2 regions of the Parapedobacter sp. ISTM3 genome follow, and region 2 is predicted to be linked to the other one. Evidence: riboswitches for the same ligand, from Rfam matches in the RefSeq annotation. Region 2 holds a riboswitch; the other holds the start of a gene.
What was found. A riboswitch is a leader RNA that binds a small molecule or an ion and turns the genes downstream of it on or off. The one in region 2 is predicted to bind thiamine pyrophosphate.
Positions count from the first base shown of each region.

Region 1: linked by a shared signal. The riboswitch ahead of thiM (hydroxyethylthiazole kinase) and the one ahead of JHJ32_RS14775 (TonB-dependent receptor) in region 2 are both predicted to bind thiamine pyrophosphate.

Region 1 covers NZ_JAENGN010000016.1:1,367-17,182, reverse strand. The annotation lists gene JHJ32_RS18090 (hypothetical protein) at 108-533, opposite strand; gene xth (exodeoxyribonuclease III) at 700-1,470, shown strand; gene JHJ32_RS18080 (NADP-dependent oxidoreductase) at 1,489-2,424, opposite strand; gene JHJ32_RS18075 (sorbosone dehydrogenase family protein) at 2,527-3,711, shown strand; gene JHJ32_RS18070 (endonuclease/exonuclease/phosphatase family protein) at 3,907-4,887, shown strand; gene JHJ32_RS18065 (peptidase M61) at 4,890-6,452, opposite strand; gene JHJ32_RS18060 (DinB family protein) at 6,595-7,110, opposite strand; gene JHJ32_RS18055 (helix-turn-helix domain-containing GNAT family N-acetyltransferase) at 7,451-8,419, shown strand; gene tenA (thiaminase II) at 8,397-9,056, opposite strand; gene thiD (bifunctional hydroxymethylpyrimidine kinase/phosphomethylpyrimidine kinase) at 9,043-9,882, opposite strand; gene thiE (thiamine phosphate synthase) at 9,879-10,526, opposite strand; gene thiM (hydroxyethylthiazole kinase) at 10,516-11,316, opposite strand; TPP riboswitch at 11,395-11,488, opposite strand; gene JHJ32_RS18030 (SDR family NAD(P)-dependent oxidoreductase) at 11,562-12,329, opposite strand; gene JHJ32_RS18025 (AraC family transcriptional regulator) at 12,430-13,368, opposite strand; gene JHJ32_RS18020 (aldo/keto reductase) at 13,573-14,418, shown strand; gene JHJ32_RS18015 (SDR family oxidoreductase) at 14,412-15,122, opposite strand; gene JHJ32_RS18010 (TetR/AcrR family transcriptional regulator) at 15,215-15,816, opposite strand, start outside.
Region 2 covers NZ_JAENGN010000011.1:8,198-24,013, reverse strand. The annotation lists gene hemC (hydroxymethylbilane synthase) at 1-191, opposite strand, end outside; gene hemA (glutamyl-tRNA reductase) at 292-1,533, opposite strand; TPP riboswitch at 1,793-1,921, shown strand; gene JHJ32_RS14775 (TonB-dependent receptor) at 1,974-4,439, shown strand; gene JHJ32_RS14770 (PQQ-dependent sugar dehydrogenase) at 4,569-5,804, shown strand; gene dtd (D-aminoacyl-tRNA deacylase) at 5,835-6,293, shown strand; gene JHJ32_RS14760 (nucleotide pyrophosphohydrolase) at 6,346-6,672, shown strand; gene groL (chaperonin GroEL) at 6,769-8,406, opposite strand; gene groES (co-chaperone GroES) at 8,548-8,823, opposite strand; gene secG (preprotein translocase subunit SecG) at 9,108-9,446, opposite strand; gene JHJ32_RS14740 (hypothetical protein) at 9,460-10,512, opposite strand; gene JHJ32_RS14735 (LptE family protein) at 10,572-11,108, opposite strand; gene JHJ32_RS14730 (sigma 54-interacting transcriptional regulator) at 11,114-12,364, opposite strand; gene miaB (tRNA (N6-isopentenyl adenosine(37)-C2)-methylthiotransferase MiaB) at 12,376-13,779, opposite strand; gene mutY (A/G-specific adenine glycosylase) at 13,919-14,971, shown strand; gene JHJ32_RS14715 (single-stranded DNA-binding protein) at 14,996-15,445, shown strand; gene pheS (phenylalanine--tRNA ligase subunit alpha) at 15,527-15,816, shown strand, end outside.

The DNA of each region.
Region 1 (15,816 bases), on a different contig from region 2:
GATCTACGCGAATACGCTTAGACACATTAAGTGTCCGGGTAGATGCACACTACGTAGATTGGCAGGCGCTTTCCGGACTGTCGCTTTGAAAAAGAGGTTATAAGGGGCTAAATCCGCAGCACGCCAAACAGGAGATAGGCACGAAACGGCAGCCGAATACAGCCTTGCGAAAGCTGGGGCGCCTTCACATAACGGCAATTTGCCTCGCGAATCTTAAAATCAAAAAAAGCTGCAAGAAATCTTACAGCTTTTTTATTCTTTTTGAGCGAACCAAGCCGCTCGTCTTTATTTTCGGATTCGCTGTTGGCAGCGTCAATCTGATCGCGATGCCTGTCTGAATCGTTTGAAAATGGTCTGACGGTCGCATACTGGATGTGCTTCAGAATTCCGGCATGCACCTCGCCCTGTTGCTTGTCTTTCGCGGGGATGGCAACATGAACGGCATCAACTTCTGCATAGACGCGGAAACCGCTACAACCGAGCAGCAAGAATAGGCAAATTACCCATGGAAACCGAAACGATGAACCCATCATGTGGCGGCAAAAATAGAGAAAGTTGATTGTTTTGCAAACGGGTAATTGTTAAAAATTAGTTACACCGCTGCGACGACATCGGTTCCACGAAAAAACATCATATCCCATTGAAAAAGACAACGATTATTTTCCCATCTTTACACCAACCTATTGAAGTTTATTTTTCATGAAAATTGCTACATACAACGTCAACAGCATCAACGCCCGTCTTCCAATCGTATTAAGATGGCTGAAAGAAACCCAACCCGATGTCGTCTGTTTGCAGGAGCTGAAGGCCATCCAAGAAAATTTTCCCGAGCAAGCGCTGCGGGATGCCGGATACGATAGCATCTGGCACGGTCAGAAAAGCTGGAACGGTGTGGCGATCCTATCTCGAGTGGGACAGCCTGAAGAAATCTGCCGTGCATTACCGGGAGAGCCGGAAGATAACCATAGTCGTTATATCGAAGCAAAAATCAATGAGATCGTCATCGGCTGCCTGTACCTGCCCAACGGCAATCCCGCACCGGGACCTAAGTTTGATTATAAGCTCCGCTGGCTGGACCGCCTCATCGCCCACGGTCAATCGTTGCTCGACCAACATGTACCGGTCATACTAACCGGCGACTTTAATGTAATCCCTACCGAAGTGGACGTCTACAAACCGGAACGTTGGACAGACGATGCACTTTTCCGACCTGAAACCCGCGAGGCTTTCCGCAGGCTACTTGCTCAGGGTTGGACAGACGCGCTCAGGCGCCTATATCCCGATGAAACCATCTATACCTTCTGGGATTACTTCCGCAATGCATTTGGCCGCAATGCGGGGTTGCGCATCGACCATTTTCTGCTCAGCCCCATGGTGACCCCACGGCTCCAATCCGCCGGAGTAGACCGGCAGGTAAGGGGGTGGGAAAAGACCAGCGACCATGCACCCGTTTGGATTGACATAACGTAATGCCATTCAACGTCGTCGTCACTTGCCGGCGACTTTCAAGATAATCTTGCCGTTGACATGGCCGCCTTGGCTCTCTTGCTGGGCGGCAGCCGCGTCTTCCAGTTCCATGACTTTATAAATGACAGGCTTCACGCTGCGTTCATCAATCAGCGAAGCGATGGCTTCGAGTTGATGTGGGTAAGCTTGGGCGGTATAGCCCTCCAAATGGATGTTGCGGGTTTTTGCTTCGTCAACGTATTCCGGCTTTAACGTGGTGATCAGCCTTCCTCCAGGTCTGATGACATCCAACGACCGCCGTTGGGTCTCGCCGCCGATCGTATCGAACACCAGGTCCAGGTTACTTAGCTTTTCCCAAAAATACGCCTGCCGGTAGTCAATAAGCTCGTCTGCACCAAGTTCATTCAGCAACCCGAAGTTCTTTTCCGAAGCTGTACCGATGACATGAGCACCCTTCCATTTGGCAAACTGAACGGCAAGTGTACCGACACCACCCGATGCACCGTGAATGAGCACACGCTGGCCTTCGGTGAGGTGCCCATGGTCAAACAGCCCTTGCCAGGCGGTCAGCCCTGCCAACGGCACCGCCGCGGCATGGATGTGGTCAATGCTTTTTGGTTTTTTGGCCAGCTCATCGGCCGGTAAGGCAATATACTCCGCGTAAGCGCCATTTCGCGTTGGGTGGGGCCGGCCATAGACCTCGTCGCCGGCCTTTAGCCCCTGAACCCCCTCTCCTACCTCCTGCACTACGCCGGAGACATCCCAGCCGGGGGTGAAAGGAAACTGTACCGGGAATTTTTCCTTTCGCTGGCCTGACCGTATCCGCCAATCCACCGGATTCACACTGGTCGCATGTACGCTCACCAGTACTTCACCGGGGGCAGGCCGCGGGATGGGCACTTCTTCCAGTTTCAGCACTTCCGGCCCACCAAATTCATGTATCCTGATTGCTCTCATTCCTGTTTGCTACAATTCTCAAGTCGGTTATTACGTAAATCAAAACATCTGGCTTCCTAAATGGTTTGCTCTTTTGAATGGTACCCATGAAATAGACACACCATGAAAACGATGACATTTATTGCGGTTTTTTCATTTGCAATCCATCAATTGCCATTATTCGGCCAGGACGGCAATAAGGAAATTATCGAACGCCGCATGGAAGGCCATATTTTCAGACCGAAACAATTGTTGCCGACACCGGAAAACATTGCCTCCCTGAAACTTCCTCCGGGTTTTACCATTGAGAAGTTTGCTGAGGGGTTGGGCAAATCGCGCATGCTGGCTGTGGCAGCCAACGGGTCGGTCTATGTGACCGACCGTGACCACGGCACGCTGACGTTGCTGCAAGACCAAGACCAAGATGGGAAGGCCGACGTGGTAAGGATACTGACAAAAAAAGACCAACTCCATGGCATCGCGGTAGATGGTGACAATCTGTACCTCATCACGGTCAATGAATTGTATAAAACTACCATCCACCCCGATGGCAACATCGATAGCCTGCAGCTGTTGGTGGATGACCTTCCCGATGGCGGCCAACATGGTAACCGGACGCTCAAGGTAGGTCCAGACAACGCTTTGTATGTCTCCGTGGGCAGCACCTGCAATGCCTGCGTCGAAACGAATAAGGAAAATGCCACAATGCTCAAGGTAAGTCTCGACGGAAGCCAACGGGCGACATATGCCACGGGACTACGGAATACGATCGGGTTTGATTGGCACCCGCAAACCGGCGATTTGTGGGGCTTTGACCACGGTATCGATTGGCTGGGAAACGATGAGCAGCAGGAAGAACTCAATAAAATCGAGGAAGGCCAGGACTACGGTTGGCCCTTTGTATACGGCGATGGACAATTCGAGGTGCATCATGATCCCAAAGGGATGACACACGAGGAATATGCAGCCAAATCGGTCAAACCAACCCTGCTTTATGATGCACATGCCGCACCGATGGATTTGCTGTTCTATACGGGCGATCAGTTTCCTGAAGAATTTAGCGGTGACGCTTTCGTCACCATGCATGGTTCGTGGAACAGAGCCGAACCCTCCGGCTATAAGGTCGTCCGCATCCGGTACGAAAACGGGCATCCAACCCGCGTGGAGGATTTTATAACTGGCTTTCTCACGGACGACAAAAAAGGACAGTTCGCCCGTGTATGCGGTCTCGCACAATATACCGATGGTTCTTTGTTGATAGCGGACGATGCGCACGGCGTGATCTATCGCGTGCGTTTCGGCAAATAGTTGTCCTGAGTCACCTGTGAGCGGGCAGGCATAAAGGCGTAATGATCTCTCGATGACCTGCAAAGGGGCGTGCCTGAACGGGCTAAAGGCGAGCTACGGAAAGCATTTGGCCGGGAACCGCAAAATCTGCCTAAAAAATCTTAGCAGTTATTTTGTTAGTAAAAAGCTTAAAATTACCGGAAACTTTTGGATAACTTGGCAGCAACACCGCATCTCATGCCTGCCATGCCAAAAATAACGGATACCCCACCCCATAACGTGCGACAAGAGTTGCAGTTCTTGGCTGCCGACCTCGACGAGCAATTACCCACCAAGCAGTTGGATCGCAATGTGCTTATCTGCACCTGGAATATCCGTGCTTTCGGCGGATTGACCGAAGAATGGCAAGCGTCCGACCAGCAAAGCCCGAAAAGGGATTTACAATCTTTGCTGTGCATCGTGACGATATTGAAGCGGTTCGACATCATTGCCGTCCAGGAGGTCAAAGGCAATTTCAAGGCTTTGCGCCATGCGTTGAAACTTATGGGGCCGCACTGGGGGTTTCTTATGACCGATGTCACCAAGGGACGTCCAGGTAATGACGAACGATTGGCCTTCCTGTTTGACATGCGGAAGGTGAAGCTCTCCGGGCTGGCTTGTGAAGTTGTCATCCCCGATGACGTACTGGAAGAAAACCGAGCGCTGAACAATAATTCGCTCCAACGACAATTCGCCCGCACACCATATGGCGTGAGCTTCCTCGTCGGCGGCAAAACCTTTGTGTTGCTCACCTTGCATGTACTGTACGGTACACCTGCCTCGCGCATACCCGAATTGCAGGCTATCGCCGATTGGGTGCACGACTGGGCAGATGAACTACACAGCTGGAATCACAGCCTGATCACATTGGGCGATTTCAATATTGCCAAAGCCGGCGATCCCACTTACGAGGCTTTTGTTTCCAAGGGCCTGCATGTGCCGGCGGACTTACAGGACATCGATCGCACAATCTTCAAGAAGACGTATTCCTTCTACGACCAAATTGCTTGGTTTGAAAGCGAACTCTCCATGACCTATTCCCGCGGAGGCGTCTACGATTTTCGTGGTAAAGTGCTGCAAAGCAGGAATTATAACGAAAGCCAGCTCTCGTGGCGCATCAGCGACCACTTCCCACTCTGGGCTGAATTCCTGACTTGACGCTATCGGCAGGGCGCTGTACCCGTCAACCAAATTGCCCGCAACCACTCGGCCTGTGGGTTGGCATGCTCATCAACAACCAACTTCTTGGTTTCCCCGGGCTGATACCGTATCCCCACCATACCGAAATATTCTTCGTAGGGAATGGGCAAATTTCCTTGTGTGTATTTCACCAAGAACGCTTTGGCCTCCGGGTAGCTCAATCGGGCGATTTCGTCGAAAAGTTCATCATCCTCAAAAAAACGGTCCTTCCCATAGCGTATACCCAGATCGTGCGTCAGGTTTTTCAATCCATATCCTCCTTCCGACAAGTGGAGCAGGTAGATGTCCAGACAAGCCCCTATCAACGCACCTTTCTGATACACATTTCCGTATTGATCGGCATACGTGGAAGCCGCGTATTTGCTGAGCTGGGTGAATGACAGGGTATCGTTATAGTGTTCTCGGGAGTCGACGATTTTCTCAGCAAGTTTATCCAAGAACTGTTCGGGTGTATTCATACCATGCTGCACCTGTACGTGGTGTGCCGTATATTCGGTGGTACCTTCATACAGCCATAGGTGCTTGGATAATATCGGTGTGTCGTAGTTGAATTCTTTCACTTCCCGCGATGCAATGGTCAATGGCGTGATAATGTGGAAAAACTCATGTGACGAGACATCCACCAACAGGTTTTTCAAAACATTAGCTGGCAGTTCCGGAATGTAGTAAAACGACGATGTGGTGTGCTCCAAAGCCCCGGCCATACCCAATTGGAAGGATTGCTGGATCGCCATGTCTTTGAAATAATACAGAAACGCATACCGATCGGCCGGCAGCTTACCTCCGAGGTATTTACGGGCGCCCTGTAGCAATCCGCTCAACCAATCCGCGATTTCACGCGATGTGATGGTCTTATTGGGCGAGTATACCGATACCAAAACTTCGCAGTTACCTACTTGTACCGTTGTGGTGTCTGGCACACCATACATAATGGGGGTGTCGTATAGATCATCTATACTTTCCATCAGGAAAACGTCGCGCGTAGCCGTGCTTTCCACCGGCAATTTTGCCGACGATGCATAGAAATCAGCAGGCTTTTCAAACGTCAATTCGATAGGCAGTTTATTTTGGCCTTCTACATAGCCGAAAATCCCCGGTGTATGGACCACCACGTTTTTTTCTTCGATGTTGGTCGCCGCCATTGGGTATATTTTGTGTTCCTTATCGGTATCGAAGATATCCTCCACCTCATAAGTAATCCGGTAGAGGCGCTTCGCGTTGCTTATCTCCCACTGGTTGGTGTTCAGCTGTTTTACCGGCAAGCGCCTGCCTTTGCTGTCCTCCGCCACGATGTTTGATGCGAAAGTCCCATAGTCGCTAATGGAATAGGTACCCGGGATTATCTTGGGTAACGCGAAGATCACGGTCCTTTCCGAGATCTCAGGCGTAAGGAGCGTCACGTTGAATTTATCATTCTGCAGATCGGTCAAATCAACCGTATACTGGTAGCGTTGAGCCCATAGCACCTGTAGGGAAGCTGCCATTGCACACAGCAGCAGCAGCGCATTTTTCGTTTTATACATGGCGCCAAATTAGATAAAGTTGCTTTTATATGCAACTATATCGATCGTCTGCCGCTGAGTATGCCGGTAATTGGTGGTATGCATGTCATCGCTTACGGTGACTGGTCCGCATCTGCAAAGCTACAACCTACCAGTGACAGTGCTATGACAGCGTGTGATCCAGCCGGTGCATGATATTGGCCAATTGGTGATTATGCCGTAACGTGTGCACCAGCACAAAATTAAGCCATTCGTTTCGGGTGAGTGCGCCTAACGTGGGCAATTCAAAATCAAGACAAGTCAATGTCATATCCGCATGGCTTGCTGCAAAATCAAGGATTGCTGATGTCCGCTGCTTTAGACCATCCAGCAGCCGTTCTTTTGCTATGGGGGCTTCGGTAGGCAGAATAAAATCAGGAGATTGCATTTTGACCTCGAAATTCAGGAATTGTTCGCTCAATGGCGCGACGTATGCACCGGGATCGCGCTGCGTCACCTCAGTACGCCCAGTAAGGCACCCAACCACGTCATAAGACTGGCGCAGATGATCGCCCACCTGCCCGGCTGTCCAGCTCCCTGCGAAAGGCACGGTATTCAGCTCTTGCTCATCAAGAGACGACAACGTGGTCAGTAACTCGCCAAAGGCGTTTTCCAAAGAGCGTGATAAGCTTTCTTGCATAATCGTTTATTTTAATATAAATATAACATGAGCAAATTTACTGATTGCCGGCCAACGATGGTACGGCAGGTTGCGACAATCATGGGTGCAAAACAAGACAACCTATTCCTCCTTTCTTTTATCATTCTCCTGTCATCTTCCGTGTACGATGCGGAGCTGATCCGGGGTGTATCTGTGAAATTCCCGGATCCACGTCGCATGCGGCCCGGATCAAACCCGCATTACGGTAGAACAAGAACAAAAAAGAGGAAGAAAAAAGCAGGTATAAATGACGGAGCGATGCATAGTACCGAATATTGTCGTTATATTTGCATAACTGGTTATGTAATTAGTTATACAGATGGATTTATTTTCAAAAACAGGCAAGATGGCCTTGGGAAGCCGACTGCGGATGCTCGCTGCAAAGGTGACAGATGATGCAGCTAAAATCTACGGGTTGTATGAGGTAACGCTCGCCCCCAAATGGTTTCCGGTTTTTTTCGTGCTCTCCGAAGCGGATGGAAAAACTATTACCGAAATCGCTAAAGAGATCGGCCATTCCCAACCTTCCGTCAGCAAAATCGTGCGCGAAATGGCCGCAAGCGGCTTAATCGTCGAAAACATCAACTCCGGAGACAAACGCCAGAACGTTATCTCCTTATCGGAGAAAGGAAAGGAGTTAATTGACAAAATCAGTTTCCAATACCGGGACATTGACCGGGCTATTGATGGCATCATTGCTGAAGCGACCCATAACTTATGGGAAGCCTTAGCGGAATGGGAATTTTTGCTGGAACAGCAATCGTTATTCAGCAGGGTGCAGGAGGAGAAAAAACGCCGGGAAAGCGACGAGGTAATCCTTGTTGACTACCAGTCGAAATATCAGGCAGCTTTTAAGGCGCTCAACGAGGCCTGGATTTCCGACTACTTTGAAATGGAAGAGTCCGACTATAAGGCGCTGGATAATCCGCAGGAATACATCTTGGACAATGGCGGCAAAATACTGGTAGCCTTATACCAAGGTGAACCTGTCGGCGTTTGCGCGCTAATCAAAATGAACGACCCCCGTTATGATTACGAACTGGCAAAGATGGCCGTCTCGCCCAAGGTGCAGGGCAAAGGTATTGGTTGGCTGCTCGGCAAGGCTATCGTGGACAAAGCCCGGAAAGCGGGCGCTAAAGCGCTGTACCTTGAAAGCAACACCATCCTGAAACCGGCAATTAATCTGTACCACAAGTTAGGATTCCGGAAAGTCACCGGATACCCTTCACCGTACAAACGCTGCAATATCCAAATGGAATTGGCAATTAACCCACCGACTGCCACCTGACCAGCCGGTATGCGCTATCCCAGAATCGGTATTCCAGCCGGCTGGCCGTGATGAACGCTTCCGTCATCCGTTCGCGTACGCTGTCTGTAGTAGCTGCGGCTACCCTGTCACAAATTGCGATGGCCTGCCGCACAGAAATCGCGAAGTCCTCACCGGCATAGGTATCGATCCACCGTTGATAAGGGTTGTCGCCCGCGTGTTGATGAGCGTAGATATAGTCGCCCACTTTCTTGTAAATCCAGAAACAGGGCAGCACGGCAGCCATCGCTACCTCCACGGGGGCTAATGCCGCAGTGCTTTTCAAGTAATGCACGTAGTGGTGGCAGGCGGGCTCGAGCATGCCATGTTCGGCAACGCCGAAATCATTGAAATACGACTCGTGCAGAGCTTTTTCTACCACAATAGCACCTTCACCGAAGCGCAGGAATGCCAATACGTCATCCGTGTCGTGGGCGCGCGCACCGATAAGCGCCAGTGCCCGGCCGAAATGCTCCAGGTAGCCCGAGTCCTGCGCCATATAAAACTGGAATTTCTCAATGGGAAGTGTGCCGTCCTGCAATTCGGTGATGAAGGGCATGGCGATGATGGATTGGTAAATCGGTTCGATGGCCACCCAAGCGTATTCAGACCAGGTCATATTTCGTGAGTTTCTGCGGATTAAAAAAATGGTTCAACGGCCCATTGCCTTTGCCTACCTGCACGTCACTGCCGTGGAGAATGGCTTGATACACATACTCCTGCCCTTTACGCACAGCCTCCAACAAGCTATTCCTCAGCGCAATATAGCTGGCAATTGCCGAAGACAACGTACAGCCCGATCCGTGCGTGTTGTTTGTCTCAGACTTGGTAAAACCAAACTCGTGGACAGTCCCCTGCGCATCGAAATATAAGGAGGTAAGTCGCGGTGCATCCAAGTGGCCGCCTTTGAGTAGCACCGATTGGCAACCCAATTTCCGGATCTTCAGTCCAGCGACGTAAAGGTCGTCCAGCGTGCGTACCGGCATTTCGGCGAGGATAGCCGCCTCATCCATATTGGGCGTAATGACGGCCGCCATAGGAAACAACCGCTCGACAATGGTGGTAATGGTCTTATCCTCGATAAGTTTATCGCCGCTGGTCGCTACCATCACGGGGTCAAACACGACCGGCGTCTGGGCATATTCTGCCAGCGTATCCACGATGGTATCCACCAGTTCGCCAGTATGCACCATACCGATTTTGATGGCGTCAGGAAAAATATCGTCGAGAATAGTGACAAGCTGGTCCTGCACCGTGTGGTAAGGTATCGGGTAGATGGCCTTTACCCCTTGCGTATTCTGCACGGGAAGCGCAGTAAGCGCGGAGGTGGCGTAGCAACCCAATGCCGAAATAGTCTTGATATCCGCTTGAATACCAGCGCCGCCGCTGCCGTCAAATCCGGCGATGGTCAGCACCGACGGATACCGGTACGTTTTTGTGTTCATATAGCTATTGCATTATTGATGAGTGCTTTCAAGTCAGCGGCAGCGGCGCGCGGATCGTCGGCAGCGCAGATGACTGACACCACCGCGACACAATCAGCACCCGCTTGGATTACCGCAGCCACGTTCCCCCGGTTCATCCTGCCGATGGCAACCAAGGGCTTGTCCGTAAGCCCTCGAAGCTGCCGGATGCCGGCGATCCCCCACTCCGACACTGTGTCGGTCTTTGTAGCAGTGCGGAAGATCGGGCTGACACCCAAATAATCAGCCAAGGCTGCCTCGGCACTTTGCAACTGCTCCAGCCGTTCAATGGAATAGCCCAGCAACCGACAATCGGACCATGCTTCGCGGACGCCGCTTGGGGGAAGATCCTGCTGACCGACATGCATACCGAAAGCCCCGACCCGTATGGCTACCTTCAGGTCGTCGTTGATGATTAAAGGCACATCATACCGATCGGTCACGGTCTTCAATTGCGCTGCTTTTTTTAAAAATACTTCAACCGCTGCTCCCTTCTCGCGCAGTTGGATGATATCCACACCGCCGAGGATGGCTTCTTCAGCCACCCACAGTGGATCCCGGCCATGGCAGTCAGCCTCCGACATCACCAGATATAGGCGGTAAGGGAATGGGCGATCAAGCTTCATGGGAAATCCGGACCCGGGTGACAAATTCTTCTTCCGTGATATTATACAGCTTGTCCAGCAGGTTGACCTGCAAACTACCCGGCCCGGCGCTTACGGCGACCGCCAGCTCACCGCAGACCCCCAATAGGCCCATGGCGGCGCTCACCGCCTCCACGGTATCGGAAGAAACCGCGATAAAAGCACCGATGATAGCTGTCGCCGAGCAGCCCAGGCCGGTCACCTTCGTCATCAGCGGATCGCCATTGCGGATATAAACCAACGGGCCTTCTCCCACCACAATGTCCATCTCTCCGGAGATGCAAACGACACTGCCATACCGCTGTTGAATATACCGTGCGGCATCCAGCGCCTCACCGCTTGTCGCCCTGCTGTCTACACCTTTTGTAGCGCCGCTATTGGCCTTGGCAAGCGCTAAAATTTCAGAAGCATTGCCCCGCACCACCGTTGGCCGCAGGGCCAGCAACCGGCTGACCGCATTGTCGCGGTACCGCGTAGCTCCCGCTCCTACTGGATCCAATATCCAAGGTTTACCAGAACGATGTGCTGTGGCAGATGCCTGCAGCATCGACTCAAGCCATTGGTTATCCAGTGTACCGATGTTAATCACCAACGATTGGCAAACACCAACCATATCGGTCAGCTCTCCGTCAGCATGTGCCATAATGGGCGACGCACCTACAGCCAGCAGGGCATTTGCCGTATTGTTCATAACTACAAAATTGGTGATGTTTTGCACCAGAGGTGATTGCTGGCGCACCCGTTGCACGTGATCCCAAAGTCGCTTCTCCATGCTCCAAACGTTTAAAATTTCAATGGCTAAAGTGGGTTTCCTTGGAAGGATCGAGAAGCGCAAAGTGGCCACGCTAAAAGTGACGGTTGAACTTTTCCCTACGCCGGTATAAGCCGGATCAGGTTCAAAGGGTCTTTCTCAATTCTTCTTCAGAATACCCCTAAAGCCAACGTCAAAGATACGACAAAATATTGAATAACCTATGCAAGGCGGCCTACGTTTGCCGATAAACGATCAGCGGCCTATTAAAGAAAAATTCCGCCGGACACCTCAATACGCTGTCCGTTGATCCATCGGGCTTCATCCGAACAAAGGAATGCTACCACGCCGCCGATATCATCGGGCAGGCCGACACGACCTAATGCCGTCAGGCCGGCGATATGTGCATTTATCTCCTTATTGTCACGCACCAAGCCACCGCTGAAGTCCGTTTCAATAGCTCCAGGCGCCACAACATTGGCCGCAATGCCACGAGGCCCCAACTCTTTGGCCAAGTAACGTGTCAGTACTTCGACGGCCCCTTTCATGGCACCGTAGGCGGACGAACCGTTGAACGAAAAGCGGGCAAGGCCGGATGAAATGTTGATAATCCGCCCACCGTCCTCCAGGTAAGGCAGCGCCTTTTGCGTCAAAAGAAACACACCCTTAAAATGGATATTCACAATGGTGTCGAGCTGTTCCTCGGTGGTTTCAGCAAAATCGGCATGCAATGCCGTACCGGCATTATTGATCAAGAAATCAAAACGTGCTGTGCCGAATACCTCCTGTAATACGTTACCGAGCCGCATAATGAACGCATCAAACCCTTTTGTGTCGGCTGTATCCAATTGAAGGGCAACAGCCCGTTGCCCGGCTGCCTCAACCGCCGCCACGACCTTTTCAGCCTCGATCTGATTGCGATTGTACGTCAGCACCACATCAATGCCCTTTGCAGCCAGTTTCAAAGCCATGTTTTTGCCTAAGCCCCGGCTACCGCCAGTAACCAACGCTATTTTACTTGTGTTTTTCTCCATCGTTTTATCGTTTTTATTTTGATGATACAAAGATGGCCTACAACGGTAAGCATGCGTTTGCGAGGAGCAAATCAATAGTTGCAAAATTCAAACATTTGCATCAAGATCGGAATGCCAGCGGGGATAGATCGGTCTGTTTCTTAAAAAAGTTGGAAAAATGAGCAATTTCATCGAAGCCCAAACTATATGCAATTTCGGAAACATTCCAGTCGGTTTGCTTCAACAGGATTTTGGCCTCCTGGGTTATCCTACTCGCAATGATTTCAGTGGTCGTTTTCCCAGTCTGTGCTTTGAGCACCCTATTCAAGTAGTTGACGTGGATAGCCAGGCGATCCGCATAGTCCTTCGCGGTGCGCAATTTTAGCTGCTGTTGGGGCGATTCAATGGGAAACTGCCGTTCCAGTAATTCCACAAACAACGATGCGACGCGGGTAGCCGCGTTTTGCGTGTTAGCCAATGCCATGGCTGGTTGCAACTTTTGCCCGCAATGGATAAGCTCCAGCACATAATTGCGAAGCAAATCGTACTTAAAGGAGTAATCGGAAGCGATCTCCTTTTTCATTTTAACAAAAACGCGCCCGATTTCATCGGCTGTTTCATCGTCAATCTCAAAAACCGGATACCCGCCCGATTGGAAAATCGGTAGGTCATCCAATACGACACCGCTTTTATTTTTGACCAGAAATTCATCCGTAAATACACAGAAATGCCCAGATTGGTTGGCGTCCATCGGAATCCAGTGATAAGGCACTTTGGGTGTGGCAAATAATAAGGCATTCCGCTCGATCTCCATCACCTTATCCGCATATTCAGCCCTATTGCGTCCACGGATGAGGCTGATTTTATAATAAGCCCGGCGATTATAGGGCATGGTGTTTTTCCGCTTGACTTCCTCAATGGTAGCGGCGATATCGAAAATATTGAAATGGCCGATTTCTTTATGGATGCCGGGCGGCAATAATTCGCTTACATTTTTGCCGGTAAAGCCTGCTGCCTGCTGATAGAACTCGTCGAGCGAGGTGGACTTGATGATTTCCATTGATTGGATGATTCTATTTGTAAAATCCAAACTTAGGCAAAGTTCCTTTGATATACAACTATTCATGTGTTGACGGTAAAAAAGCAATCTTACCGCTGCGGCTGGTCCGCCCGGTGGCGTATCGTTGCCCCGTACAAACGCAATATTACGCACAAAAGCAATATCGGGTATAAAACCTTCGTTAATAACTAAAACCAATCATTCATGGCTACACCAACATCACTGACTTACAAAATCGGCGGCGTACTGGAAATCAACCGGATGGGTTACGGCGGCATGCAACTGACGGGGCCCGGCGTATGGGGTGACGCTCCCGAGCGTGAAACTGCCAAACGTGTATTGCTTTACGCTGTGGAATCCGGCGTCAACTTTATCGATACGGCCGATTCATACGGTCCGCATACCAATGAAGTGCTCATCCGGGAAGCGCTGTCCTCCCACTATTCGGATATCGTCGTGGCCACCAAGGGTGGGCTGGAACGTACCGGCCCCAACCAATGGCCTGTAAACGGCCGTCCGGAGTACATCCGGCAAACTATAGACGGGAGTCTTCAGCGGCTCGGCAAGGACGAGATCCAGCTGTGGCAATTGCACCGCGTGGATCCCGACGTGCCTATCGAGGAAACGCTGGGGCCTGTGGCTGACGCGGTAAAAGCTGGCAAAATACGCCACGTAGGCCTCTCGGAAGCCGGAATCGCCGATATTGAGCGCGCCCAAACAGTGGTACCCATCGTCTCTGTGCAAAACCGATACAACCTGTCAGAACGCAGTTGGGAAGAAATCGTCGACTACACCGCTGAGCGGGGCATCGCTTTCATCCCTTGGTACCCGCTTGCTTCCGGCCCGGCCAAGATGCAGGAAAAAATCGGGACATTAGCGGAAAAATACGAAGCCACCCCAGCACAGATTGCACTGGCATGGCTATTGAACCGATCGCCCAACATCCTGCTCATCCCTGGAACCAAATCGCTTAAGCACTTGCAGGAAAACCTGAAAGCTGTTGAGCTCGATCTGTCTGGCGAAGATGTCGAAAGCCTCACTGCTTATTGAGGCACAACCGCTTTGGCCTGCCCTACCGGCACGTCCAGCTGGCCGATCCGTATCGCCTTCCACAAGTCTGATGCAACCTCCTCCGGCGGTATGCCCGCCGCACCGCCGATGGCTTGGGAAAATGCTGTATTGACCAGCGGCGGTATCAGTTCGTATACCTGTACGGAGCTCGCCTTAAGTTGTTCGCGGAGCATCTGCGTATAAACATGCAGCGCAGCCTTGCTGGCCGAATACGTTGGCACAGCAATAAATGGCGAAAATGCAACGATAGACGTGACATTGACGATGGCCGCCTCCGGCTGTTGTTTTAGCATCGGCAGCAACAAAGCGGTCAGCCGCACGACAGCCAGGTAATTGGTTCGGATTTCCTCTGCCGCATAACGCGATGTATCATCCTCACCAAGCGAATAAGCAAAGGCACTCCCCGCGTTATTGATTAAGAGATTCAACTGCGGGTAATCCTGTTTTACCCGATTGACCAACTGGCCGATATCGGCCGCATCGACCACGTCGCTCTGAATGGCTACTACATTGACTTGTCCCGCCGTTATATTGGCAATTTCAGCGATAGCCTGATCCAACCGCTCACGATTCCGGCCTGTGATGATGATTTGATTGCCCTGCGCTGCAAATTGTTTGGCGATGGCCAATCCGATACCGGCCGAACCGCCGGTGATTAAAATGGTGTTTCCTGTGGTATTCATTTTACTTGTGATTAAAAAAAACCTAATTATGATGACTAAAAAAAATAAACCGAACGGTCTTTTATTGTACAAAAAAAATGTCAGACTCCGAATTAGGAATCCGACGCAGGCGACGCCGTCAGATGCCGTTCAAATTCCGATTTAATCGCGGCAACGACCATGCGCATCTGTGTATTGTCGCGCATCACACGCCTTATAAGCATAGCGCCTTCCAAAAGCGCAACGACTTTTACGCTAAAGGCTTCGGCATCTAAGCCCGCAACGACCTCGCCACTCGTGATGCCCGCCTGCACGACTGAGGCGATTCGGCGTTCTGCATTCAGTATCGCCCGTTTGACCATATCACGCACGACTGGATGCGTATCGTCAGCTTCAACGCCAAAATTTAACAGCGGGCACCCCCCTTCTACCTGCTCGCGCCCCTCGTAAAACGATAGAACACTATATAATTTTTCCTTAGCGGACCGCCCTTTGCTTACACGTTGATCCAGCAATGCAGCAAGTTGTCCGCTAAGGTGCGTGAATACGGCCTGGCAGATGTCATCTTTGCTTCCAAAATTCCCATAGATTCCTCCTTTCGTCAGCCGCGTTGCATCCATGATATCGGTCAACGACGTAGCCGCCATCCCTTTCTTATTGACAATAGGGGCCGATTTCTCGATAATGAATTGCTTGGTTTGCTCCGCTTTAGTCA
Region 2 (15,816 bases):
TGCTGTACAATATCACCCTGGGTTTTGATAATTTTAAGCTCGGCACGGACACCTATATCGGCCAACCTGTCTTTAATGTAGTTGGCCTGCCATAACGCCAACTCACTACCGCGGGTACCTATAATAAGTGTTCGATCAATTTTTTGTGTGCTTGTTGCCGCAGTATTTACCAAGGGTTCTTCTATTAGCATAAGCAAATTTAATGAATAAAAGTATTACCCCGAACGGATATATTAAAAGAATATAAACATGAGAGGATGAAAGAGGAGCAGATAGCAGAAATTAGCCAATTTAATTGATGTCAATCTGGTTTGTTTTTACCAAGATGTCTTTCGCCATGACCATAGGTACCTTGATGTATTTTTTCTCCATATAATCAATGACTTTTTCGAGTACCTGCCTCGAATTGGCATCCAGTGCATTGACCTCGGAAGCGAAGACCTCATTGAGTGCAAATGAACGGATTTCCTTTACTTTTTCAGGTACCTCACGCATAGCGAGTTCAACGCGGCGTTGTTTTAATATTGGAATAAATTCGCGGATGTTTTCGGCAATAATCCGTTCTGCATGGGCAAGTTCTTCATAGCGCTCCTGTAGATTTTTGGAGGCTATGGCCTGTAGACTGCTTACCTCGATGTAGTGGGTCGGGTAGTGTTGCAGTACATCGGGGTGGACATCGTTTGGAATTGCTAAATCAACAATAACCTTTTTGTCTGTCTCTCCGTTGAGAAGTGATTGATAAAGGGTGGTGTCTACTATTGCTTCAGGTGCACCGGTGCAGGTAATCATGATGTCGAAGCCACCTTTGTAATGCGCCAGTTCACTCAATGGGTAAGCTTTGGCATTGAGCTCTGTGCTCAACGCGAGCGCGTTTGCTAATGTGCGGTTGAATACTACAAAATTGGAAAACCGATGCTTCTGTAAGTATTTGGCTATATTTTGATTGGTTTCGCCTGCGCCGATAATCAGGATGCGTGGATTTTCATGCAATTTCATTTCCCGTAGTTTACGATAGGCAAGCGAAACTACTGAAACGGCGTTCCTGGATATCCGCGTGTGTGTATACACTTCTTTGGCTGTCTTGACTAAACGGTTCATCACCAGCCGTAAAAAGTCGCCCGTAAATCCACTCTGTCGGCAACGCTCGTAGGCTTTGCGCACCTGGGCAAGGATTTCTTTTTCGCCCACCACTAAGCTTTCCAAAGAGCATGACATGCGTAGCAGATGATTGAGTGCGTCTAGGCCTTCATATGTGGTTACCTGCCCCAGAAAACACTCCAGCCGCTCGGAAGGGACACAGAAATTGAGCTTATGCATAAACTCCTTGACAAACGCGGGCTTTAGTTCATGTGCTCCATAAAAGACAAACTCCACACGGTTGCAGGTGCCGATATAAAAAATTTCAGGAATGTCAAAGCTGTTTTTAAGATTAATTAGCCGACTCTCCAGCTCCTCGTTGCAGATAACAAGGTTGCCTAAATCCTTCAGATCCACATGCTTGTGGGTGAATGCTATGACTTTGAGATTCTTCAAGGTTGTACTATGCTCACTAATTTCCGGTAACAAAAGTACAACATCTATGTTCTGACCTGTGTCAGAAACGTGTAAAACACAGATATTTAGAATGGTTATAAATTAACGGTCGCCACGCCTGTCCGGCATAGCGGGCGAAAAGCCCCGCGCATAAAGCAAAAAAGCTCCTGTGCCCAGAAACTGCCAAAATAGATCTTTCTTTTTTACTAACAGCAAAAATACACAATTTGCTATAGCGTAAAAAATAGCATAGATTTGTCCATTCGATTAGGGGTGCCTTGTTTGTTCAAGCAGACACGAATTAAGGCTGAGATCATACCCATTGGCGCCATGGTGCCAAGCACCTGATCCGGATAATGCCGGCGTAGGGAAGGTAAGTTAAATGACGGGACTGCTATGACCCCTTATGGCAGTAATGTTTAACTAAAATACAACTTCAAATGTTTAAAAGATTAATCGCAGGGATTGCGCTAGTTACGTACGCGGGCGTTTCTATCGCCCAGCACAACATCATTGTACAGGTACGGCATGCGGATAGTGATAGGCCTATGCCCGGAGCCTCCGTACGTTTGGAAGGAACCATTTATCAAGGACAGACGGATGCAGAAGGCCAGGCTGTCATCCGCAATGTGAAAGCGGGTGCATACACGATTACGATCAGCCATCTGGGGTACACGCCGGTGGTTCGGCAGGTCGTTCTCAATCAAGAGCAACAGATCCACCTTGAGCTGCAACGGGCTACGCTGCTGACGGAAGAAGTCGTGGTGCAGGCAACACGAGCCACTGAAAATACCGCTACCACCTACAAAAACCTAAGTAAAGCGGATCTCGCTAAAAATAACCTGGGGCAAGATATTCCTTATCTGCTCGATCAGACACCGGGGGTGGTGATTTCTTCCGACGCGGGGGCTGGTATCGGGTACACGAGTATGCGTATACGTGGAAGCGACGCGCAGCGGACGAACGTAACAATCAATGGTATCCCATTGAATGACGCTGAAAGCTTGGGGTCCTTTTTTGTCAATCTGCCGGATTTTGCCTCCTCCATAGATAATATTCAGATACAACGTGGTGTAGGTACTTCTACCAATGGTGCTGGGGCTTTTGGTGCCAGCTTAAACATCCAAACCAATACGCTCAACGCTGAACCATATGCCGAATTAGACAACTCTTTTGGTTCCTACAATTCATGGAAAAATACCGTACGGCTTGGGACAGGGCTTATTGACGATCGGTTTAGTTTCGATGGGCGGTTGTCGCGTATCACAAGTGATGGCTACATCGACCGGGCAACCGCTGATTTACAGTCGTTTTTTCTTTCAGGTGCCTGGCACGGCAAAAATAGCCTGCTTCGTGCGAATGTGTTTGGAGGCAGGGAGAAAACATACCAAGCCTGGTATGGCACGCCGGAATCGCGGCTCACTGGAGACGTGGCGGCGATGAATGCCTATGCCGATGACGATGGATTGAACGACGATGAGCGCAATAATTTGCTGCACTCCGACAGGCGGTATAACAAATACCTGTACGACAACGAGACCGATAATTACCAACAGACCCATTATCAGTTGTTGTTTTCCACAGCCTTGAATGGAAGGTTGACACTAAACACAGCGTTGCATTATACACGTGGTAAAGGGTATTACGAGCAATTCAGGGACAATGATGACTATGTCGATTATGGTTTGCCTCCCGTGGTGATAGAAGGCAACACCATAACAGCTACCGATCTGGTGCGCCAACGGTGGTTGGATAATCATTTTTACGGTGGTACGTATTCACTGGTGTTTGAGAATCATCAGGGGCTCCAACTGACCTGGGGTGGAGGGTATAATCAGTACGAAGGTGGGCATTATGGCGATATTGTGTGGTCTCAGTATCCATTGGCCACAGGGGGAATGTACCCGCCTAGTGTGCGTGGTGCATTCCGGACGGCCTATCGCTACTATGACGGCGATGCAATGAAAAAGGATTTTAATACCTATGCGAAAGCTTCGTATCAACTCGGCAAGTGGTTCTTATTTGCGGATATCCAGTACCGGCATATTGATTACGCCATTGGTGGTATAGACAACGACCTACGTGACATTACACAGGATGCGACCTTCGATTTCTTTAACCCCAAGTTGGGGCTTACCTATCACTTGTCGGCCGCAAGCAATGTGTACGTTTCCTATGCCTTGGCTAATAAAGAACCGGTGCGCAGCGATTTTACTGATTGGCCTGTTGATCAAACACCCAAAGCGGAGCAGTTGCATGATATCGAAGCTGGCTATCGCATCCGATCGCCGCGATTTAATGTTGGTATAAACGGCTATGCGATGCTTTACAAGAACCAGTTGGTACTTACCGGACAGCTCAATGATGTAGGAGCGACTTTGCGCCGGAACGTTGATAATAGCTATCGCATCGGATTGGAGGTTGACGGTAGATGGGCACCGGTACGTTGGTTTACCTGGGGGGCAACGCTCGCTTACAGCCAAAACAAAATAAAGGATTTTATTGAAGTGGTGGGCGATGTGGAAAATTTTTATGAAACCACCGACATTTCGTTTTCGCCGGATTGGGTGGCGTCCAGCGAGCTGCTTTTTAAGCCATGGGAACGCGCTGAACTGGCATTGTTGTCTAAATATGTATCGAGGCAATACCTGGATAATACGGGCCATGCAGGTCGAAGCATTGACGGCTTTTTGGTTAATCATGTCCGCCTTTCCTACAATACGTCCTTGTGGAATTTGAAAAATATCGGGATGACGTTACTGATCAATAATGTTTTTAACGAAAGATATTCGTCAAACGGTTATACATGGGGATACTATATGTCCGAAACCGATAGAATAGATTACAATTTTTATTATCCACAAGCGACAGCTAACTTTCTGTTGGGATTGAATCTCCGGTTTTAGTGATTTGCGCCCTAACGTGGTAATGATGAGTGTGCTATGTGAAAATAGCGGTGCACTTGTTTTTTTGTGTGTAGCCATAGCATTGATTTTTTGGCCAAAATGTCGTTATCTTTAGAGAAATTTTTCGCTATGCAATATACATTCAGATCGATAGGCGCGCTTGCGGGACTCACCTTGATGGTTTCCTCATGCGATTCGTCTGCTCCCCAGGAAAAACAGGATGTCCAGGCGGACTCAACCTATGCGCCTGTGGAAACCAAAGCTCCTAATACGGATTACAAACCGGCTTTTGAGGGGCAGACCCGAATAGCTGGTGTCAAAACCAATACGCCTTATGACGTTACGGTATTGAGTGAGGGGCTCAATAGGCCTTGGGGAATTGCTGTACTGCCGGATGGTCGATTATTGATTACCGAAAAGAGCGGTACATTACGGATAGCTGCACAAGAAGGCAAGCTGAGTGAACCGATTACAGGGCTGCCGGCGGTCAACGATGCAGGGCAGGGCGGCCTATTGGGCATTACCATTGACCCCGCTTTTGAGGGCAACCGTATGGTTTATTGGGTGTTTTCCCAAGATACGCCGAATGGAACGCTTACCGCTGTAGCCAAGGGAAAGCTGGCTGCCGACGAAAAGACCATTGAAAATGCACAGGTGATCTATCAGGCCACGCCGGCGCACAAAGGCAACCTGCACTACGGGGGGCGTATTTTGTTTGACAAGGACGGATATCTGTTCGTGAGCACGGGCGAACGCTCGGACATTGTCACGAGGCCGCAAGCGCAGGATTTGAACTCTGCATTGGGCAAGATACTGCGAATCACAACCGACGGTAAGCCCGCGCCTGGCAATCCTTTTGAGGGCAGGAGCGATGCCCGTCCCGAAATTTATTCGTATGGACATCGCAATGTACAGGGGCTTGCTTTCCACCCGGTGACCGGTGACCTGTGGGAGACAGAATTCGGTCCGAGGGGCGGGGATGAGGTCAATCTCATTCAGCCGGGTAAGGATTATGGCTGGCCCACCATTACCTACGGTATTGAGTATAACGGAAATCTGGTTGGCGATGCCATCCAGCAGCAGGAAGGCATGGAGCAACCGGTATATTATTATGACCCCGTTCTATCGCCCAGTGGGATGACATTCTTTGCCGGTAATTCGATTCCTGAATGGGAAAACAACTTGTTTATTGCCGGACTAAGCAGTGTGCACATTGCTCGACTGGTCATCAAAGACAACAAAGTGGTGGGCGAAGAACGCCTGCTGGAAGATCAAGCCCAGCGCTTTCGTGATGTGCAGCAGGGTAAAGATGGCGCGCTATATGCTGTTACGGATGCGGGACGGCTGTACCGGATTGGCAAGTAACCACTGTAGCTGCCAAAAGGCTCGAAGGAGATGAGGGCTGTTATCCAACGGGTATCTGAGGCTTCGTGCCAGGTAAACGGGGCCGTCACCGGATTGATTAAACAGGGTTTTGTCGTATTGCTGGGAATCGAAGAGGCTGATGACCGTGACGACGTGGCCTGGTTGGCACAAAAGATCGCAAACTTGCGCGTATTCGGCGATGAAAACGGACTGATGAACAGATCCATTCAGGATATCGGAGGCAATGTTTTATTGATATCGCAATTTACGCTGTTTGCACAGACAAAAAAGGGCAACCGTCCTTCTTTTATCCGTGCGGCGAGACCTGACAAAGCGATCCCGCTGTACGAGGCCATGGTAGCGGAGTTATCTGCCCGCTTGGGCAAGCCTATCGCGACGGGGGTATTCGGTGCCGATATGAAGGTTTCGCTTGTCAATGACGGGCCGGTTACCATCGTTATGGATACCAAGGATAAAGACAATCATTAGGTTAACAGCCCAACACCTTAAACGTGTTGTGCACATCAATAACACACTTATCATGACCATTAAAGAGGCGCAGGAACAAATCGATCACTGGATTAATACGACGGGCATCCGTTATTTCAACGAATTGACGAATACGGCTATCCTTATGGAGGAAGTAGGGGAGGTAGCCCGTATTATGGCACGCAAATACGGTGAGCAGTCCTTTAAAAAATCAGATGAGCAGGTGGATCTTGCCGATGAAATGGCGGATGTGCTTTTTGTGCTAATCTGCCTTGCAAACCAGACAAATATAGATCTTACCGACGCTTTGGTTAAAAATCTTGAAAAGAAAAATATCAGGGACGCGGATCGGCACCGGAATAACGAGAAGCTTAGTTAACTAAACCAAATTGAGCTTTAAAGAAAAACGGTACATCACTTTCGAGGATGTACCGTTTTTGCGTATATGATGGTCCCCGGCGCACCGGGGCAATTGTTACATCATTCCGCCCATGCCTCCACCCATTGGGGGAGCACCAGCGCCAGGTTTTTCTTCTTCTGGCTCATCTGCCAAAACCACTTCGGTGGTCAACAGCATAGAAGCGATAGATGCAGCGTTTTCCAATGCTACGCGAGATACCTTGGTCGGATCGATCACGCCTGCACCAATGAGGTTTTCGTAATCACCCGTACGTGCGTTGTAGCCATAATCTGCTTGGCCTTCTTTGACCTTCTGCACAACAATGGCACCTTCGATGCCGGAGTTGTTGCAGATTTGACGCAACGGCTCTTCGATGGCCCGTTTGACGATTTCGATACCGATGTTTTCGTCTTCATTGGCCCCCTTAAGGTCTTTCAATGCCTCGCCGGCACGGATAAATGCCACACCGCCACCAGCTACGATGCCTTCTTCTACGGCAGCGCGGGTTGCATGCAATGCATCATCTACACGGTCTTTCTTTTCTTTCATTTCCACTTCCGTAGCGGCACCTACATACAATACCGCCACACCACCAGCCAACTTGGCTAAGCGCTCTTGCAGCTTCTCGCGATCGTAATCAGACGTGGTAGTTTCGATTTGGGCTTTGATTTGGTTTACGCGACCTTTGATGTCCTCAGGATTACCGGAACCGTTGATGACAGTGGTGTTGTCTTTGTCAACAACGACTTTTTCAGCTTGCCCCAAGTAACTGAGGTCGGCATTCTCCAATTTGAATCCTCTTTCCTCAGAGATAACAGTGCCTCCGGTAAGGATTGCAATGTCTTCCAACATCGCTTTACGGCGATCGCCGAAGCCGGGAGCTTTTACTGCTGCTACTTTCAGCGAGCCGCGAATCTTGTTTACCACCAAGGTAGCTAAGGCTTCGCCGTCAAGATCTTCAGCAATAATCAGCAGTGGCTTGCCTGTTTGTACTTGTTTTTCCAAAATGGGAAGCAATTCCTTCATGTTGCTGATTTTCTTGTCATAAATCAGAATGTAAGGATTTTCCAGCTCCGCTTCCATTTTGTCTGTATTGGTTACGAAGTAAGGTGAGAGATAGCCGCGATCAAACTGCATACCTTCTACGGTTTTCACCTCAGTTTCAGTACCCTTGGCTTCTTCAACAGTGATGACGCCGTCTTTGCCGACTTTTTCCATTGCTTCAGCAATCAAGGAGCCGATTACTTCGTCATTGTTTGCAGAGATGCTGGCTACTTGTTTGATCTTGTTATTGTCTTCGCCGACTGTTTGCGATTGCGATTGCAAGCTTTCAACCACGGCTGCTACAGCCTTATCGATACCGCGTTTCAAATCCATTGGGTTAGCACCGGCGGCTACACTTTTCAAGCCGGGGGCGATTATGGCTTGCGCCAATACAGTAGCGGTGGTCGTACCGTCACCTGCTTGGTCGGCAGTTTTTGAGGCTACCTCTTTCACCATTTGTGCGCCCATGTTTTCAAGCGCGTCTTTCAATTCGATTTCTTTTGCAACGGTGACACCGTCCTTAGTGATTGAAGGTGAGCCGAATTTCTTTTCGATAATCACATTGCGTCCACGTGGGCCTAATGTGACCTTCACCGCATTTGCCAACGTGTCTACTCCTCTTTTTAGAGCATCACGCGCTTCCACATTATACTTTACTTGTTTTGCCATTTTTTTAATTGATTTGAGATGTTAAACATGCGATCCGAGATCTCCATGAGCCAGTCGCTATCTCGCAATCGTAACCTATAAGTTTACCATTAATTATTAAATACCCACGAAGAAAATTACATCGAGGTCCGATTGTACTAGCTAAACAATAGCGTAGATATCGGATTCCTTCATGATTAAATACTCTTTCCCTTCGTAAGTGATTTCGGTGCCGGCATACTTACCATACAACACTTGATCGCCTACCTTTACAGTCAAAGGTTCGTCTGTTTTTCCAGCACCAACGGCCACGACCGTTCCTCGTTGTGGCTTTTCCTTCGCAGTATCCGGGATGTAGATACCTGATGCGGTCTTCTCCTCTGCAGGGGCAGCTTCCACCACCACTCTGTCTCCGATAGGTTTAATACTTAACGCCATAATTGATTTTATTTAATTTTTAATATGTGTTTTTAATTTTCCTCTCTCCTTACTTCATCAACTATGCCAAGTCTTCGTTCTTCCCCGTGGCCTTGCCATTTTTTCACTTTTATGACCGGTGGATGAGCAAGTGTTTCGTCATATCGGTGTCAGGATGTCAGTGTAGTTGGCAGTAATGTGCGGCCCGAATTATTGGGTTGTTTACCAAAGAAAAGAAAAAGCCTCACGGATTTACCGGAGGCCTTCAGCCTTATGTCATGTCAGCAACGGTTATGTTGCCGTTCTTATTGTGTCGTGTCGGTATCCTGTGTTGCTCCGGGGATTTCGGCCGGCGGAACAGGGGAAGTTGCTGGAGCCGTAGGGGTGATTTGGTCTGTCAAGCCACCGCCGCTAGTGCCCGTGGAAGGTCCCATAACGTTTAAAATGAGTGAAAACACCATGATAGCAATAACCAAACCCCATGTGCCTTTTTCCAGGATATCGCCTGTGCGCTTTACGCCCATCAGGTTGGTGCCTCCGGCAAATCCAGCAGCCAATCCGCCACCTTTCGGATTTTGAATAAGCACAAGAAAAGACAATAGGATACAGGCCAAAATAATCAATATGATCAACAACGTTTGCATGTTCTGTATTTCGTTACGTTAATTTATTCTCTAATTCAGCTATTTGAGCGGCAAAGTAAGCACTTTTTTCGGGATATTTCAAACTTAATTTTTTATAGATGACGATGGCCTTTGGATAGAGCCCTTGCTCTACATATATTTTTGCCAACGTTTCCGAGACCAGTGTCAACTGATCTTCGGCACTTTTCCGGGCTTTATTTTCCAAATCAATTTTATCCGCAGAAGGTGGTTTAATTTGGGGTTCCTCGCGGATAAATCGCTCAATAATGGGGTTTATTTTTTTGGGAATTTGGAAAGACACCGTTTGAGACCTATACTCAGCGCTCAATTTTTCTTCAGGAGATTGTAAGTGGAAGATGTTTTCCTTGATTTGTTGATCCAGTATTTGCCCATCGTCTTGCTTAAACGCAGGCTTCTGATAGGGGAGCCGGTTGTTAAGCGGTGCATAAGGTTGATAAGTATGCGCAAACTCCATTCGGGTTTTATTGAGCCACCAAAGGAAACTATATGGCATGTGCTCGTCGTTATAAAGGCTCACGCGTTCATGCGGGGTTGCCTGAGACAGCGGTACGACGTCTTGGGGGGGCTTTTCGGTTTCTTCAAGCTCGGCTTTGTGTTCGGTTTTTTCCTCGAAAACAAAATAGTCGATACTTGCAGGGTGTTCAATCAGCTTGGCATCATCACGTACTTCTTCTCCAAGAGCAGGTTGGGCCTGATCTGGTTGCGCCGCGTCAATCACTTCTTGTTCAATGACCGTGGAGCCTGTTTCGGGTGCCGCTATATCCGGAGATGCGGACTCGACACCGCCCGTTGTCAAACCGGTATCCTGGTTCTCGCTTTCCTCGGAGATGATATCGTTATGTAACCAACGGACAAATGGGGTAAATAATAAAGCAGATTCGGTATATGAACCGTGCTCTTGATAGCTTTTTCGTGCCTGAATGTGTCTCAACGGCTGCGAATACGGATACCGGTCAATGAGTTTTGACAGCGTTTCATCATCAACACCCAATGGATCGGATAATGCTTTGTTGTATAATTCTTTATAATCTTCTATGTGCTCCACTACCTGTTCTTTATATAAAGATTGCCAACGTTTAATTGTTGAGCCGGTGTTTGACTTGGTTACCAATTAGCAAATGCCTGGTTGAAAATGTCTTCAGTAAGCATCTGGTTTATATCACGTATTAATGCCTCTTCCTGAGCAGGGATAGAACCACCCGCTGAGGAAAAATCTTTAAATCGGGTGAATGCCTGCTCAAAATTGTCTTCGGGCTTTTTATTATTGGTGTATTTTACATTGACTGTTATCGAAAGCCTATTGAGGGCAGCGCGATCGGTGCCTGCCTCCACTGCGGCCGGTGCAATACTGTAACCGGTAATCCGCCCTTCGAAAATCGCGTCGCCGTCATAGTCTACTTGGCTGAGGCTGGATTGGCTTCGTATCCGTTCTTTCAGCGCCTCGGTGAATGATTGGCTGAGCGTGGGGTTGACTATCGGCGCTGTATTTTCAAAAAACTCTACGGTGTATGTTTTTGTTCCCTCGGGGATAGATCCTCCCGTAAAGCTGTATTTGACGCCGCATGCTTGAATGAGTATAGCAGCAAACAAGAATAATGCGCGGTGACGTAGTTTTGCTCCTGTGGTATTTGGTGCTCTCATGCTACTCAATTCAAATTTAGATCCTTTATCTTCCTGTATAAGGTACGTTCGGATATTCCCAATTCTTGTGCGGCGGATTTGCGTTTGCCTTTGTGTTTTTTGAGTGCTTTTTTGATCAAATCAGACTCTTTCTCTACCAATGAAAGCGATTCCTCTTCTACCTCTTCGGCCTCTTGGGTGTGAAAATGAAAGTCTTCGCTTTGCCCTCCCGCTTGCGGATGATGAATAGTCAGCGTAGAAGGCGTCCCCAATTGTTCGGGAGCAGCGCTGTCCACCTCCCGGTATAGTTTGTTGATATAGGGAGAATTGTCTTCAACTATTCTGGAATTGATTCCATTTTGGATGATTTCGACGACTAGCTTTTTGAGTTCTACCATATCTTTTTTCATGTCGAACAGCACCTTGTAAAGCAAATCGCGTTCAGAGAAATCGTCCTTTCCTCCGGCTGCTACATGTACCGGTAAGGTATTCCGGTTATCCGTTGGCAGATATTGCTGAAGTATCTGTGCGTCAATCAGCCGCTCCTTTTCCAGTACGGCGATTTGTTCGGCTATGTTTTTCAGCTGTCTTACATTGCCCGGCCAAGGGTAGTTGCCCAGCAACTGTTGGGCATCTTCGGTCAGCTGTACATTGGGGCTACGGTATTTGTCGGTGAAGTCTGCTACGAACTTCCGAAAGAGCAGATGGATGTCTTCTTTTCGGTCCCGCAATGCAGGTATACGAAGCGGAACGGTGTTGAGCCGGTAATAAAGATCTTCTCTGAATTTGCCTTTTTGGACAGCATCATAAATATCCACATTCGTAGCTGCTACCACACGCACGTTAGTCTTTTGTACCTTTGAAGAGCCAACGCGGATATACTCGCCCGTTTCCAAGACGCGAAGCAGCCGGGCTTGCGTGCCCAGCGGTAATTCACCTACTTCGTCCAAAAAGATAGTGCCGCCGTTTACCACCTCGAAATAACCTTTTCGGGCCTCATGTGCACCGGTGAACGAGCCTTTTTCATGGCCAAAAAGTTCCGAATCTATGGTGCCTTCCGGAATGGCTCCGCAGTTGACCGCAATGAAAGGGCCATGTTTGCGTGCGCTGAGTTGGTGGATAATGTGTGAAAACACTTCTTTACCGCTGCCGCTCTCACCGGTGATTAATACAGAGATATCGGTAGGAGCCACCTGCCGGGCAATATCGATGGCCCGGTTCAGCAGGGGAGAATTACCTATGATCCCGAATCTATTTTTGATGTCCTGAATATCCATATAGTATTTCGCTAACCGATAATCCTACCAATCAACGTTGCCGAAGTACATGACTCGACATGGACGTCTACATAATCGCCTTTTTTATAACGTTCGTCTATAGGAAAAACGACCATGGTATTCTGATCATTGCGTCCGCAATAATCTTTGTCCGAACGTTTGGATGTGCCTTCGATAAGCACTTTGTGTACTTTGCCCACGTATGTTTTCAGCCGTTCCAGACTATGCTCGCGTTGGCGGTCGACTACTTCAGTTAGACGCCGCTTCTTCACTTCCTCGGGAATGTCGTCGGCATAGCGTTTAGCTGCCAAGGTGCCCGGGCGTTCGGAATATGCGAACATATAGGCAAAGTCATATTTTACGTAATCCATCATGGAGAGCGTATCTCGATGTTCCTCCTCGGTTTCACTGCAAAAGCCGGTGATGACGTCGGTTGATATCCCGCAATCCGGAATAATCCGGCGAATGGCGTCTACGCGTTCCATGTACCATTCTCGGTCATACGTGCGGTTCATCAGTTTCAATATCCGGGAGTTGCCGGATTGTACGGGCAGATGGATGTATTTGCAGATGTTTTCATGCTTCGCCATGGTGTGCAATACCTCGTCGGTGATGTCTTTGGGATGCGATGTGGAGAAACGAACACGTAAAAGCGGATCTACCAAGGCCACCATTTGGAGCAGGTTGGCGAAGTTTATATTTTCATACTTGTAAGAGTCTACATTTTGCCCCAAAAGGGTTACTTCCCGATATCCGGCATCAAAGAGGTCACGGGCTTCTTTGACAATGGATTGCGGGTCTCGGCTCCGTTCGCGGCCGCGTGTGAAAGGCACCACGCAAAACGAGCACATATTATCGCAGCCGCGCATAATGGAGATAAACGCAGTAACCCCGTTTGTGTTGAGGCGTACGGGGCTGATGTCTGCATATGTTTCCTCGCGCGACAGCAGAACATTCACGGCACGGGAGCCCTCATCTACTTTTTCAATCAGGTTGGGGAGATCTCGGTAAGCATCAGGCCCCACAACCACATCCACCAGCTTTTCTTCTTCCAGGAATTTGGATTTCAGGCGTTCGGCCATACACCCCAGCACACCTACAACCATACCTGGGTTCTTGGCTTTCGCAGATTCAAATTCTTTGAGCCTATTGCGCACACGCTGCTCCGCATTTTCACGGATGGAGCAGGTGTTGATGAACACCACATCCGCTTCTTTGTAGTCACGCGTGGTTTCAAATCCCTTGTCGAGCAATATGGAAGCAACGATTTCACTGTCGGAAAAGTTCATTTGGCAGCCATAGCTTTCAATGTATAACTTACGGCCGCTGCTTTTCTGCGGATCTTTTTCTAAGATCAGCGCCTCCCCTTGCCGTGATTCGTCGTGTTGTTTCGTACTTGTCGGTGTCTCAAACATCGCTAGTTAATTAAGCCTACAAAGGTAATAATAAAATTTTAATGAATGACAGTTTGGCAGATTGCAAGAAGCGATCGATAACAAAACAATGGCGGAACCACGGGTGGTGGGTGTAAGAAAAAATTAGGAATTTTGCAGCATGGCGTTTTCAAGCGAAATCATTGGCTGGTATCAGCAATACAAACGGGACCTTCCATGGCGTCACACCCGTGACCCCTATGTTATCTGGCTTTCCGAAGTTATCTTGCAGCAAACCCGGGTTGAACAAGGGCTTCCCTATTTTCTCCGTTTTCTGTCGCATTACCCCGATGTTATCGCATTCGCTAACGCCCCTGAGGACGAAATATTGCTCCATTGGCAGGGTCTGGGCTATTATTCGAGGGCACGTAATATGCATAAGGCCGCTCAGGCGGTTGTTTCAGCATATGGAGGTGTCTTCCCGACGAGATATGATGATCTTATTCGGTTGCAGGGCATTGGCGAGTATACCGCAGCCGCTATCGCGTCTTTTGCGGCTAATGAAGCCCGTGCCGTGGTTGATGGTAATGTATTCCGGGTATTAGCTCGTTATTTTGGGATTGATGAACCTATCAACTCATCGAAAGGGAAAAAGCTTTTTCTAAAGTTGGCTGATGACCTGCTTGATAGGACGCACCCCGGCCTTTACAACCAAGCAGTGATGGAGTTCGGTGCTATGCAATGCAAACCTAAGAATCCGGATTGCGCCAATTGTGTACTTCGCTTGGACTGCCGCGCATTTTCTGAAGAACGGATAAGCCAGTTGCCTGTAAAATTAAAAGGAAAAGCCAGCCGCAACCGCTATTTTAACTATTTTGTGGTTGCAGCTGAGGGCCGATTGTTGATGAATAAACGAGGAAAAGGAGATATTTGGGAGAATCTTTATGAGTTGCCGATGATAGAGACGCCCTGCCTTATGGGGATACACGAATTGGCCGGTCTGCAGGAAGTGGTTGAATGTTTCGGGGAACAAGCAGATTTGCGTTTAGTGGCGGGCCCGGTCAAACACGTGCTAAGTCACCAGAACTTGTTTGCCCAATTTATCGCTGTCGACGCAAATGAAGGGTATGTTAGCAAAAAAATGAAATGGAATTATGTTTTTACGAAAGATTTAGGTACATTAGCTAAACCGAAGCTGATTTATTCGTTTTTAAAGGATTATATGGTTGAATAGCGTACCAATTATACCTAAATTATTATGTCAGGCATCAATAAAGTTATTTTAGTAGGTCACTTAGGTAAAGATCCGGAAATTCGTCATCTGGAGGGAAATGTTACGGTTGCAAGTTTTCCTTTGGCCACTTCGGAAATGTTTAATAAGGATGGACGGAAGGTTGAACAGACCGAATGGCATAATATTGTCATGTGGCGAGGATTAGCAGAAGTAGCGGCGAAATATTTATTTAAGGGTAAACTGGTGTATGTAGAGGGTAAGCTGAGAACACGCACCTATGAAGATAAGGAGGGAATTAGGCGCTATACTACTGAAGTGGTAGCTGAAAACTTTACCCTACTGGGCCGTAAAAGCGACTTCGAGCCTTCGGGCGGTCAGGGCAATACAGGGCAGCAGCCTGCAAAAAAAGTAGAGGGTGATAGCACTGTCGTGGATTTTAAGGAAAACGAAGGCGAAGAAGATGCCTTGTTTTGACCTATTGCAGGGGTATTAGGCGGATATCACTGCTGATTGCGATAGCCAAAAGCTTAAGAGAATTTTCATATCTTTGGCGTCATGTTGCAAGAGAAAATACAGCAGTATTCCGAAGAGATTGAACGGTTTGTACCCCAATCTTATAACGATGTAGAAGCATTCCGGCTTAAATTTTTAGTGGCTAAAGGTGTAGTGCGTACTCTATTCGAAGAGTTTAAGTCAGTATCCCCCGATCAGAAACGTTCCCTCGGGAAAGTCCTTAATGAATTTAAACAAGCGGCCGAACAAAAATATCAGCATCTGCATGAGCAGTTCGCTTCGAATAAGCAAACTTCCAAAAAGAAGGCAGAAGCGGATCTTACCTTACCGGG